One region of the Caballeronia sp. SL1002 genome, then DNA from elsewhere that is predicted to be linked to it. Evidence: riboswitches for the same ligand, from Rfam matches in the RefSeq annotation. Region 1 holds a riboswitch; the other holds the start of a gene.
The links. A riboswitch is a leader RNA that binds a small molecule or an ion and turns the genes downstream of it on or off. The one in region 1 is predicted to bind cobalamin.

Region 1 (6,345 bases):
GTTTCCTTTACTTTGCCCGGCATCATAAAATGGCAGGCTGCAGCGTGCGGAAGCCGGTGGAAACCCGGCACGGTCGCGCCACTGTGAGCCGGCGCCATGCGCCGAGCAAGTCAGACCCCCGCTGCAATCCTTCGTTCGTTCGTCTATCGGGACGCGCATTCCCTGGAGAGTGACATGACTTCACCCGCATTTTCGGCCCATTCCGGCGCATCCGGCGCGCCCTCATACGATGCACCCGTACCCATTCCGGTGCGTGAAGTGCTGCCGTGGGCTGTCTTTATCGGCCTGATTTTGCTTATCGCCATTTATTTTGTCGGCGCGGAACAGGGCGCTACTGCGATTTTCTCCGGTATGTACGTGCATGAGTTCCTGCACGACGGCCGCCATCTGCTGGGTTTTCCCTGCCACTGATTGACCTGCGCGGCATGGTCGCGTCACTCGCCATGCAAAAGGCGGCGCTTCGTGCGCCGCCTTTTTTATTCCACCGCTTGCGTCTTTCGTCCTAACAGTTCATCGAGCAGGCTCAGGCGGGCGGGATCGTCGAGCGTCTTCCACGCCTTGATCTCCGCGCGGCTGCGAAAGCAACCTTCGCATAAACCGGTATCGACATGCAGGCGACACACGTTCGTGCAGGGCGAACCGACCGGTTGCTGTTCCTTCGCGCGCCAGATCGTGAATTCGAGTTCGAGCGGCGCAGCCGGCACGCCTTTCGATGCAATCGTGCTCATAGCGGCTCGCCTTTGAAAAGCGCGGCGGCAGCGGGGTAATTCGAAGGCCAGTACGTGTGCATGTAAGTCGCGGAAATCGAACCGTGCCGATAGAGCGCTTCACCCGCCGCGCCGGTCGTGGCGTGCGCGGCGGTGAGGTGCGGTGTCATCGGCGTGGTCATAAATGAGTAATGAAACGTGTGTCCGGTGCAAGCGCCGCGCGATGTATCGAGGCGTTGCATCGCGAGGCGCGAGAGTTTCTTTTGCATGACGGCGCGGCCGGGAAGAAGGGCGAGCATGGGCCACGCTTCGCCGTCGATATCCGTCAGCGATTCGAGCAGATACAGCATGCCGCCGCATTCTGCCACGACCGCGCCGCTACGCGCCACGTGCGCGGCTATCGATGCGTGCGTTCGCGTGGCCGCGCCGAGTGTCGCGGCGTGCAGTTCCGGATAACCACCCGGCAGGTAGAGCGCGTCGGCGTCGGCGGGAACGGGTTCGTTTGCGAGCGGCGAGAACGGCGTGACGCGCGCGCCCATCGCCACGAGCGCATCGATATTGGCCGGATAGACAAAGGAGAACGCGGCATCGCGCGCCATCGCGATATGCACACCGTCGAGCAGGCGCGGCGGCGTGGGCAATGCGCATTCATCGAAATGCACCGGCGGCGGCAGATCGCACAACGTGGTCGCGGCGAGCGCATCGGCGGCGCGGTCGAGCCGCGCGTCGAGATCGGCCACTTCGCTCGCCTGCGTGAGACCGAGATGACGGTCCGGCAACGCGAGGGCCTCCTCGCTCGATAGAAAGCCGCAATAGCGCAAGTCGGCCGGAATGGTTTCGGCGAGCATCTGCGCATGCCGCGCCGACGCCACGCGGTTCGCGAGCACGCCATGAAACGGCAGGCCCGCGCGGTAATTCGCAAGGCCGAACGCGATTGCGCCGAAGGTCTGCGCCATGCCGTGCGCGCCGATCACGGCAAGCACCGGCACGCCGAATGTCGAAGCCAGATCCGCGCTGCTCGGCGTGCCGTCGAAGAGGCCCATCACGCCTTCGATCAGGATGAGGTCAGCCTCGCGTGCCGCGTCCGCGAGCATCGCGCGGCATGCGGCCTCGCCGACCATCGAAAGATGCAGCGAATAAACGGGCGAACCGGATGCACGTTCTAGGATCATCGGATCGAGAAAATCCGGACCTGTTTTAAAAACGCGCACGCGCCGGCCGAGCCGCGCGTGATGCCGCGCGATGCCGGCCGTCACCGTGGTCTTGCCCTGATGCGAGGCCGGGGCGCTGATGAAGAGGGCGGGGCAGGCGGGCATCGGCTCAGAACTCGACGCCGCGCTGCGCCTTCACGCCCTGCTCGCGATACGGATGCTTGACGAGCCGCATCTCGGTCACGAGATCGGCCGCTTCGATCAACCCATCCGGCGCATGACGACCCGTCACGACGACGTGCAGTCCAACCGGACGCGCGTTGAACACAGCGAGCACTTCATCGAGCGGCAGGTATTCGTATTTCAGCACGGCGCACAGTTCGTCGAGCACGACCATTTGATATTCGCCGCTTTCGATCATCCGGCGCGCCGCGTCCCAGCCCTTGCGCGCGGTCGCGATATCGGCGTCGCGATCCTGCGTGTTCCAGGTGTAGCCATCGCCCATCGTGATGAAATCGCAATTCGCGACCGCGCTCAGGAAATCGCGCTCGGACGTATGCAGCGCGCCCTTGATGAACTGCACGACGCCGAGCTTCATGCCGTGGCCGAGCACGCGCACGGCCATGCCGAACGCGGCGGTCGTCTTGCCCTTGCCGGTGCCGGTATTCACGATCAGCAAACCTTTCTCGCGATCGGCTGCGGCCTGCTTTTTCTCGTGGCCTTCCTTGCGACGCTGCGTCATGCGCAGATGGGATTCGGGATCGGTTTTCATGCACTTTTCTCGACAGAGGAAGACAGGTTTCGATCGGCGGCGACTGCAACGGTGACGTCGCCGATAATGGTTTTTTCGACGACGACGCGCCCTTCGCGCGACGCTAGCAGCGCGCACGGTTCGCACACGCCGCCGACGCCCGCGAGCGCGCGCACGCGCGCCGAATCCGTCGCGGCGGCCGCGTCGATTTGGGCAGCCGGAAACGACACGAGCGGCAAGCCGTGACGCGCGCAAAAATCGACGAGTCCGGGTTCGCGGGCTTTACGGTCGAGCGTCGCGACTGCGCGAACCTGCGCCAGCGCCGTGCCGTTCAAGACGGCCATGATGGCCGTATCGATTGCATCTGCGGACACACCGCGCCTGCATCCGATGCCGAGAACGAGCGGGACATCCCCGAATGATTCGCTCACGACGAAATGACCCCATGAAACAAGGCACATTCGCGGGCTGGCGAGCGTCGGGCGTGACGACGGATAGATGAATTCATGCGATACGAACGACTCGAAATTCGGCGCAGCCAATCCGTCCCTCGCGGAAAAGCGGCGATCGGCGAAACTCGCGGTAAGAAAAACGCGAGCGTTCGTCACACGCGCTGGCCGGTATCCGGGCTGGCGACCGCATTTTCGTTCGCCTTCCCGCGCGTTCGAAACGAGCAGTGGCGTTGAAGGAAATGTGCGGTTTTAGCGGGAAAACCGCAGGTCGCTGACCGTTGCGGGGACAGCACAGGCTGGCGATACGCGGTTAAGACCACCACGGCCGCTTCCTGTTTCCCGTTTAACTGCGCATGCTGAAACGCATGCGCGAGCACCAGACGCGCGGCAACGATATCACAGGCAAGAGTCGCGGCGAAGAGGCGGGAGCCGCGCGATTCTTGACGCTCCGGGGCGAGCGGCCTAGACTTGCTTGCAGTTTTGGTGCTCGCGCGTGGCGTCCGCTGCGCGCAGTTAAACGGGAAGCAGGACGCGCTCGCGGAAGTCCGACGAAACGCCAACCTGCGCTGCCCCCGCAACGGTAAGCGAAGGCCGCATCGTCACGATGCGGCAAAGCCGCCTTCAGTGTGTCGTCCGCGTTTCCGCGGGCCATGCATGTCTCCACTGCGCGATGTCGAACCTCGCGTGGGAAGGTGAAGCGGCGTTTTCGTCAGCCCGGATACCGGCCAGACAGACACGGATCGCCGTCGCGGGGAAGCGGCGCGATCCACGATTTCATCGAGCTGGGTTTGTCGTGCCTCATACCTGCATCCTGCAACCGTCGGGCGGCGGCACGCACATAAGACCCGCGAAACCCCACGGAGCAACGGATGCAAACGCGCAAAATCCCGGTCACGGTCGTCACCGGATTCCTCGGCAGCGGCAAAACCACGCTGATGCGGCACATTCTTTCGAACGCGAATGGTCTGCGCATTGCAGTGATCGTCAATGAGTTCGGCGAACTCGGGATCGACGGGGAAATCCTGAAGGGCTGCAATATCGGCTGCGAGGACGAAGCATCGACGGATCAGCCGAATCTCTATGAACTCGCTAACGGTTGCCTCTGCTGCACCGTGCAGGAAGAGTTCTATCCGGTGATGGAGCAACTTGTCGAGCGGCGCGGCCAGATCGATCATGTGCTGATCGAGACTTCGGGCCTCGCGTTGCCGAAGCCGCTCGTTCAGGCGTTCAACTGGCCGTCCATCAAGAACGCATTCACGGTGGACGCCGTCGTCACGGTGGTGGACGGCCCGGCCGCCGCGAGCGGTCAGTTCGCCGCGAACCCGCAAGCCGTGGACGCGCAACGTCGCGCCGATCCGAACCTCGACCACGAATCGCCGCTGCACGAATTGTTCGAAGACCAACTCGCGTCGGCGGATCTGGTGATTCTGAACAAGACCGATCTCATCGACGAAACCGCACAACGTGCCGTCGAAACGCTGATTCGCGGCGAGATTCCGGCGGAGGTGAAGATCGTGCGCGCCGAGCGCGGGCAGCTCGATCTGCATACGCTGCTCGGTCTCGACGCGGCATCCGAAGACACGATCCATCTGCGGCCGGATCACCACGGCTCGCTCGACGACCAAGGCCACGCGGATCATCATCACGACGACTTCGATTCGATCGTGGTCGAAGCTCGGGTCGAGTCGCGCGATGCGTTGATCGCTGCGCTGCAAACGCTCGTCGAGAATCACACGATTTATCGTGTGAAGGGTTTTGCCGCGCTGCCGGGCGCGCCGATGCGGCTCGTCGTGCAAGGCGTGGGACGCCGTTTCGATAGCTACTTCGATCGTCGGTGGGAAGCGGGCGAGGCGCAGAGCCGCTTTGTGCTGATCGGCGAAGACCTCGACCGCGCGAGTCTGCAACGTGCGTTCGATGCCGCGCTGCAAGCGACGCCCGCACAGGCCTGATTCATGCACCTTCTCCGCACGACGCCGGGTGGTTTCGTCGACGATGCCGCGGGCGTCATGCGCATCGAGCAGACGCCTGCGCCGATCGTCATCCTCAGTTCCGCCGATACGACGCTGTCGCTGCTCGCCAGCGTTTTCCCACGGCTGGATGCGGGTTTTCCTGAGGTGCGGCTCGCGAACCAGTCGTTCTTGCGGCAGCCGGCGTCGGTCGATTTCTATCTCGACGACGTGCTGCGTCACGCGCGCGTCGTGGTGGTCGATCATCTTGGCGGCGAAGCATACTGGCCGTATGGCATCGAGCGGATCGTCGCGCTCGCGAAGGCGCGCAAGCAAACGCTCGTGATGTTCTCCGGCGACTTGCAGGAAGACCCGAACCTGCTCGCAAAAAGCACCGCCGATCCCGCGCTGTGCCACGAACTCTGGCGCTATCTGCGCGAAGGCGGCGCGCAGAACGCGGAAGAATTTCTGCGCTGCATCGGCCACCGGATATTCGGTTACGGCCGCGAAGCTCGCGCGCCGGGCGCGTTGCCCGCTGTCGCGCTCTATCATCCGGCGCGCGATCTCGCGACCATCGCGGACTGGCGCGCGCGCTGGCGTCACGGCGCGCCCGTGGTGGCCGTCCTGTTCTATCGCGCGCATCTGCAATCGGGCAATACAGCGGTATTCGACGCGCTGATCGACGCGCTCGAAGCCGCTGGGATCAACCCGTTGCCGATCGCGATGTCGTCGCTGAAAGACGCGGTGAGCCGCGAGGTCGTGCAGCAGCTTTGCGAAGAGCTCGACGCGTCGCTCGTACTCAATACGACCGCGTTCGCCGCCGGGGTGATCGATGGACCCGAGCCGTTCGTGCTCGCGGGCGATGCGCCGGTGCTGCAAGTCATCCTGAGCGGCGGCAATCGCGACGACTGGCTGAAGGACAACCACGGACTCAATTCGCGCGACGTCGCGATGCATGTCGCGCTGCCCGAAGTGGACGGACGCATCATCACGCGCGCCATCAGTTTCAAGGGCCTCGCCTATCATTGCAAACACACGCAGGTGGACGTCGTGCGCTATCAGCCCGATATCGAACGCGTGCGCTTCGTCGCCGAGTTGTCCCTCCGATGGTGCCGCTTGCGCGCGCTCGACAACGGCGCAAAACGCATCGCGCTGATTCTCGCGAACTATCCGCTGAGCGAAGGGCGCATCGGCAATGGTGTCGGACTCGACACGCCTGCATCCGTCGTGAACATTCTCGCGATGCTTGGTATTGAAGGATATCGCGTGGGCGAGCCTCCCGCCGATGGCGATGCGCTGATGCGCGCGCTCACCTCGGGCGTGACCAACGATCCATCG
Region 2 (6,345 bases), on a different contig from region 1:
GCCGCGCCCCCGCCGACGAAGTTCGCGACCATCTGCACGGTCACTTCCTGCGGAAACGAACTCACGCCCTCAGCGGCAATACCGTGATCGGCGGCGAACACGATGATTGTCGGACGCTCGACGCGCGGCGTCTCCGTGCGCTGGATCAGGCCGAGCTGAAGCGCGAGCCCTTCGAGCCGGCCGAGACTGCCGAGCGGCTTGGTCTTCGTATCGATGACATGAGCGAGACGCGCTTCGAGCGTGCGATCGAGCGCTTCAGGACGTGGCACGGCGAGTTCGAGTGACATGATGGATTCCGTTAGAAACTGGGACGTTGCAGGGCGGGCACGAGCGCCTCGTGGCCGCCCTCGTGAATAAGGATCAGCGGATAGCCGAAGGCCGCGCTCGCGCGTTCTGCGCTGAGCACGTCGCGCGCGCGTCCCGCCGACACCTCGCCCGCGCCGTCGAGCAGCAGCGCATGGCTCGCGAAACGGCGCGCGAGATTGAGATCGTGGCAGGAAAACACAACCGTGCGCGCGGCGGGTTCGGCTTGCAGCCAGCGTGTGAGCGCGTCGAGGCACGCCATCTGATGATGCAGGTCGAGATGCGACAGCGGTTCGTCGAGAAAGAGCAGCGGTGCGTCCTGCGCGAGCGCCGCGGCGAGTGCGACGCGTTGCCGCTCGCCGCCCGACAACGTGCGGACATCGCGCGAGGCGAATGGCGCAAGGCCGAGCGTATCGAGCGCCGCGAGCGAGACCGCGCGATCCGCCGCGCTTTCCCAGCCCCATCCGCTCAAGTGAGGAAAGCGGTTCAGCATCACGATATCGAGCACGCTCGCGCTGAACGCGTCGTGCTCGGTCTGCGGCATCAGCGCGCGGCGGCGGGCGAGATCGGCGGCGCGCCATGCGTTGAGCGGCCGTCCGTCGAGCAGGATCGCCCCCGACGCCGGCGCGGCGAGTCCAGCCAGCGCGCCGATCAGCGTGGTCTTTCCCGCGCCGTTCGGCCCGGCCACGCACCACATTTCGCCGGGTTCGAACCGGCCGCTGAAGCCGTCGATCAACATCCGGCTTCCGGCGCGCAACTGGAGGTTTTGAACGGAGAGCGTCATGACGTGCGCCGCAGCAGCATCCACAGGAACACCGGCACGCCGACCAGCGCGGTGATCACGCCCACCGGCAACTGCGCTGGCGCAATCACCGTGCGCGCGATCAAATCCGCGCCCATCACCGCGACGCCGCCGCCGAGCGCGCACGCGGGCAGGAGCATGCGCTGATCGTTGCCACAGGCGAGCCGCAACACATGCGGCACGACCAGCCCGACAAAGCCGATCGTACCCGCCGTCGTCACGGCCGCCGCGGCCGCGAGCGACGCCACGAGATACACGCGCAGACGCAAGCGCGCGACCGGCACGCCAAGCGCTTGCGCGGCGGCGTCGCCCCGCAGCAGCACGTTGAGTTGCGGCGCGACGGGCACGACGGCGACGAGCGCGGCGGCGAGCGCGAACGCCGCCGTCCACGGTGTCGCGACGCCGTTCAGGTCGCCGGTCAGCCAGAACACCATGCCGCGCAGCCGGTTCTCGGGCGCGACGGCGAGCATCAGCGTGATGAGCGCGCCCCAGCCCGCCGCGATCACCGCGCCCGTGAGCAACAATCGCGGCGATGCATCCTGCGGATCGCCGCGCCACAACTCGCGGCGCGCAAGACCGAGCACGAGCACGATGGACAAGAACGCGCCCGCGAATGCGGCGGCCTCGACGCTCCACCACGGCAGCGCAGCGAGCATGGCCGCGAGCGCGAACGCCGCCGCGCCGCCCGACACACCGAGCACGTAGGGTTCAGCGAGCGGATTGCGCAGCAAGACTTGCAGCAACGCGCCGGCAAGCGCGAGCAGCGCGCCCGACGCGAAGCCGCCGAGCGCGCGCGGCAGACGCAGTCCAAGCACGATTTCATCGGCGATTCCGGACGGCGCGCCCGCGTGCAGCAACGCCGCGACCGCGCGCCACGGCGGCACGGCGACGCTGCCGCACGCGAGCGACGCCACGAACACGAGCACCGCAGCGCCCGCCAGCGTCGACCAGATCGCCATGGCGCGGCTCGCCGACATGCCGCGGATCATCCCGCGCGCGGCGCTCATGTCAGCGCGTCCCGGCGATCATTGCTGCTGCCAGCCGAGCGTGAGATACGCGCCGCGTCGTGGCGTGTTGTAGGAATACGCGAGTTCATAGTCCTTGTTGAACAGGTTGTCGATGCGCGCATCGACGTACCACGCCTTCGTGATGCTGTAGCGCGCCGAGAGATTCACGACGCCGTAGCCGGCGAGCGTCGAATCGTAATCGCTGCGCGCGCCGCTCGTGATCCACTCGCCGCCCACGCGCCAGCCGCCGAACGAGCGGTGCGCCGAGAGCGTCGCGAAACGTCGGGCGCGGCGCGTGAGATCCTGGCCGTTCGTTTCATCGACCGGATTCTGGAACGTGAACGACGCGCGCAAGTCCGTGCGCGCGAGTTGCCCCGCCCACGAGGCTTCGACGCCCTGCACTTTCGCGCGCCCGACGTTCTGCGCGATGTAAAACCCCGCGCCGTCGGCCACGTAATCGATCAGGTTCGAATAGCGCGTCTCGAACGCCGTCACCCGGATCACGCCGATCCCGCTCGCCGCGTACTGGAGCGCCGCCTCGACCGAATGGCTGCGCTCCGGCTGAATGGACGGATTGCCGCTGAACGGATAGTACAGATCGTCGAAACTCGGCGCGCGGAACGCAGCGGAATAGCTCGCGCTCACCTTCCAGTGCGCATCGAAGTTGTAGCCGTAGCCGAGATAGTAGCTGTTCGCGCCGCCGAAATCGGAGTACTGGTCACGCCGCACGTTCGCCTGGAACTGATTCCCGCCGATCCGCCCGACATAGCCCGCGAACACCGAGTTGACGTGGCGCGCGGGCGCGTCGAATTCGTTCGAGTCGAGGGTCTCGTCGAGATGCTCGTAGCCGAACAGCAGTTTGTGATCGCGCGTGAGCAGGAAATCGTTTTGCCAGGTGTACTGGCGCGTCTCCGAGTTGAACTTGCTCGTGTACACGCCGTTCTGCTCGATATTCGAGCGATCCTGACCCTGCGCGATCGTGAAGTGCGCAGTCCAGCGATCGGTCAGCTTGCCGTTCGCGAACACCGACGCCGAACGCACGCGGTTATGCGACTCGTTGAGGTCGGTCGGAAGGCCGTAGGCATCGTCGAAACTATTGATGCCGTTCGACTGGAAAAAGCGCGCGCCCGCGTCCCAGTTCGCCGTGAACGTATGGCGCAGCGTCGCGCTCACGCTCTCGTTCAGATAGCCGTTCGCGTTGGGATTCGCGTTCGGCGAAATGGCGGGATCAATGGACGAAAAACCGTCCGTCTTGCCACGCGATGCGGTGACGCTGAACGTGGTGCGGCCGTCCTGGTCAAGCGCGCCGGACACGCCGAGTTGCTGGCGCTGCGTGTGATAACTGCCGTACTCGGTTTCGAAGTTGAAGCGCGGCGGATGATCCTCGCCCGTCTTGGTAAATATCTGCACAACCCCGCCGACCGCGCTCGATCCATACAACGCCGACACATTCCCGTTCACCACTTCCACATGGTCGATCTCGTCGAGCATCAGTTGCGATAACTGCGCCGCGCCCAGCCCCGCCGACTCCACGCGCACGCCGTCGATCAGCACGAGCGATTGCGCCGACGAAGCGCCGCGCACGAAAATGCTCGACGACGCGCCCGGCCCGCCATTGCGCGACACCTGCACGCCCGCGCCGAGCGCGAGCAGGCCGGCGACGTCGGTCGCGTTGGTATCGGCGATATCCTGCGGGTCGAACAGCGTGGTCTGCGCGAGCGAACTCGCGAGTGGCTCAGGCGTGCGCGTCGCGGTCACGACGACGGGTGCGAGCGTGGGCGTGGGATCGTGGTCGGTGGTCTGCGCGAACGCAGCGCACGGCAGGCTGCCGCATAGCAGCATCGCCGCGCGGGCAAAGGGTGAAAGCATCGGTCGAAAAGGTCCGGTTGGGAGCATGTGCCACCCGCGCCCCGCGAGTGCATGCGTCGAGCGCCGCGTTTTTGCACGCGGCGCTCTCCTCTTTGGCCGGTATCCGGGCTCACGACATGCCGGTCCGCCTTCCCACGCGAAATTTGCGCAGTGGCGTTTTGGCGCATCGTCGTCAGCATTATTCGGTATGAAAAAAGCGCGCAAAGGTTTGCATGCTGCTTGCATGCTGTTTGCGCACTCATCGCACACACGCGGACCGACTCGATACGCCCTGGACCGGCTTGCAACTTGCGTTGCGGTCGCTTACCGTTGCGGGGGCAGCACAGGTTGGCTCGTCCGGGCGGACTTCGCTCCCTGTTTCCCGTTTGACTGCGCGAGCGTAGACCGCGAGCGCGAGCACCAAAGTGCCGGGAGTTTAGGAGCGGCGGCACGAAGCGTCAAGAAAGCGGCACGCGTTCGACGGTCGGTCGCTTTCACATTTCGTGCCTGAAAAATAGGGCTTTCCGCACATGAATGACGAACATCCGTTGCGTCGTTAGCGATGCTTTGCCTGCACGTTCGCATGCTGTTACGTCTCGAAACGAGACATTTATCGGCTGCTGGATTGAACCGCGCTAAAATGCCAGGTCTTTAGAGGACGCAGCACATGCTCAACGAACTCGAATCACTTTCACAGAACATCGGCCGGCTGATCAAGATCAGCGAACGCCATCATCAGGCGCGCCACGCGCTCGAAGAACAACTCGAACACTTGCGCGCCGACTTCGCGAACGCACAGACCGAGTTGGCTCAAGTGCGCGAGGAACGCGACACGCTGCAAGCGGAGCGCGACACGCTGTCGGCGAAAATCGACGACGCGCAAGTGCGCCTCAACGCAATCCTGGAAAAGCTGCCGCGCGCGAAAGCCGCGCCGGAGCCGGACAATCAACTCGATCTTCTCCCACCCGATGCGTCCGCTACGTCCGATACGTCGACCGGTCTTGCGCACGCGGCCGGCATGAACGGCGTCGCGAACGATGAAGCGCACAGCCACGGAGAAAAAGCATGACCACCAAACAGATCGAAGTTGCGATTCTCGGGCAGCAATACCGGCTCGCGTGTTCGCCGGAAACGGAAGACGCGCTGCGCGAAGCGGTGGCGCGCGTGGACGCGGAAATGTCGAAGGTGCGCAATGCGAGCAACGTGCGCGGCACCGACCGCATCGCCGTGATGGCGGCGCTCTCGCTGGCGTCGGAATTGCTTAAGCTTCAGAACAGCGTTCGTCACGGCGAATCGTTCCCCGCCGAAGAAATTCGACGCACCATGCACTCCATGAACGAGCAGCTCGGCGCTGTCATTTCACAATACGAAGCGCAGTAAAAGCTTGCGCCAACCGGCGCAGCCCGTGCGGGCAACGTGCAAAAAATAGTGATCGAGCGCGCGGGAAAATACCTGTTGCGGCGTCACGAAAAACGCACGAAGAAAAAGCCAATACGTTGCTGCATCTCCCCGATGATTGGTGTAGAGTTAGTACTCCCTGCCTGGTTCGCCAAGGTCATATATTCCTTGAACCAATGCCTATGTGCACGGTTGCGGAAATTTGTAGCACGGGCGCGCGCGTCACTCTGTCTGATGTACCCGAAGTGCTGCCAACTGCGACCAATCTTGAACCCAGGTTCAGGATGCCGGCCTAGCGGCTGAGGCGGGGACCTTATTTTTCAAGCTGAATTTTCAGCTCAAGCCACGGCGTCGGAATTTTTCCGATGCCGTTTTTTCTTGGGGCTCGGCGTTTGGCTTCACGTTGTGTTGCTCCACGCGTTTCGCGTGAAGCGCGCTTGCGTTGAACGCTACCGTTCCCTGACGCGCCTTCTCATTCATCTCCGCTCATGCGCTACTGGCTGATGAAGTCCGAACCGGACGAAGCAAGCATCGACCATCTCGCGAACGCGCCCGGCAAAACGTTGCCATGGACCGGCGTGCGCAACTATCAGGCGCGCAACTTCATGCGCGACATCATGCAACCCGGCGACGGCGTTCTGTTCTATCACTCGAGTTGTCCGCAGCCGGGAATCGCGGGCCTCGCCGAGGTGTCCTCCTCCGCGTATCCGGATGCCACGCAATTCGATAAGAAGAGTCCTTACTTCGATCCGAAGTCGACGCAGGAAACGCCGCGCTGGCTGCTCGTCGATGTGAAGTTCTTGAAGAAGACGCCGCTCGTGTCGCTCGCTACGTTGCGCGAGCACGCCGAACTCGCGGACATGCAGGTGTTAGCCAAAGGCAATCGCCTTTCGATCACGCCGGTGACCGAGGCGCAGTGGCGATTTATTACGAAGCGGCTTGTGTGACGGGCTTGGATGCAGCGTGTGCGTAAGCGCGATGAAGGGA

Region 2: it holds a riboswitch for cobalamin, as region 1 does, so the genes downstream of both, AC3D25_RS04810 (TonB-dependent receptor domain-containing protein) here and cobW (cobalamin biosynthesis protein CobW) in region 1, are expected to answer to the same signal.

The regions. Positions count from the first base shown of each region.
Region 1 is NZ_JBYMUW010000005.1:312,061-318,405, forward strand. It holds gene AC3D25_RS25915 (CbtB domain-containing protein) at 175-411, shown strand; gene AC3D25_RS25920 (DUF1289 domain-containing protein) at 477-728, opposite strand; gene AC3D25_RS25925 (cobyrinic acid a,c-diamide synthase CobB) at 725-2,023, opposite strand; gene cobO (cob(I)yrinic acid a,c-diamide adenosyltransferase) at 2,028-2,630, opposite strand; gene AC3D25_RS25935 (cobalamin biosynthesis protein) at 2,627-3,070, opposite strand; cobalamin riboswitch at 3,209-3,457, opposite strand; cobalamin riboswitch at 3,526-3,805, shown strand; gene cobW (cobalamin biosynthesis protein CobW) at 3,931-5,010, shown strand; gene cobN (cobaltochelatase subunit CobN) at 5,014-6,345, shown strand, end outside.
Region 2 is NZ_JBYMUW010000002.1:417,300-423,644, reverse strand. It holds gene cobT (nicotinate-nucleotide--dimethylbenzimidazole phosphoribosyltransferase) at 1-287, opposite strand, end outside; gene AC3D25_RS04820 (ABC transporter ATP-binding protein) at 299-1,087, opposite strand; gene AC3D25_RS04815 (FecCD family ABC transporter permease) at 1,084-2,112, opposite strand; gene AC3D25_RS04810 (TonB-dependent receptor domain-containing protein) at 2,131-3,981, opposite strand; cobalamin riboswitch at 4,059-4,400, opposite strand; gene AC3D25_RS04805 (ATPase) at 4,628-5,029, shown strand; gene AC3D25_RS04800 (cell division protein ZapA) at 5,026-5,340, shown strand; RNA gene ssrS (6S RNA) at 5,492-5,673, shown strand; gene AC3D25_RS04790 (EVE domain-containing protein) at 5,847-6,305, shown strand.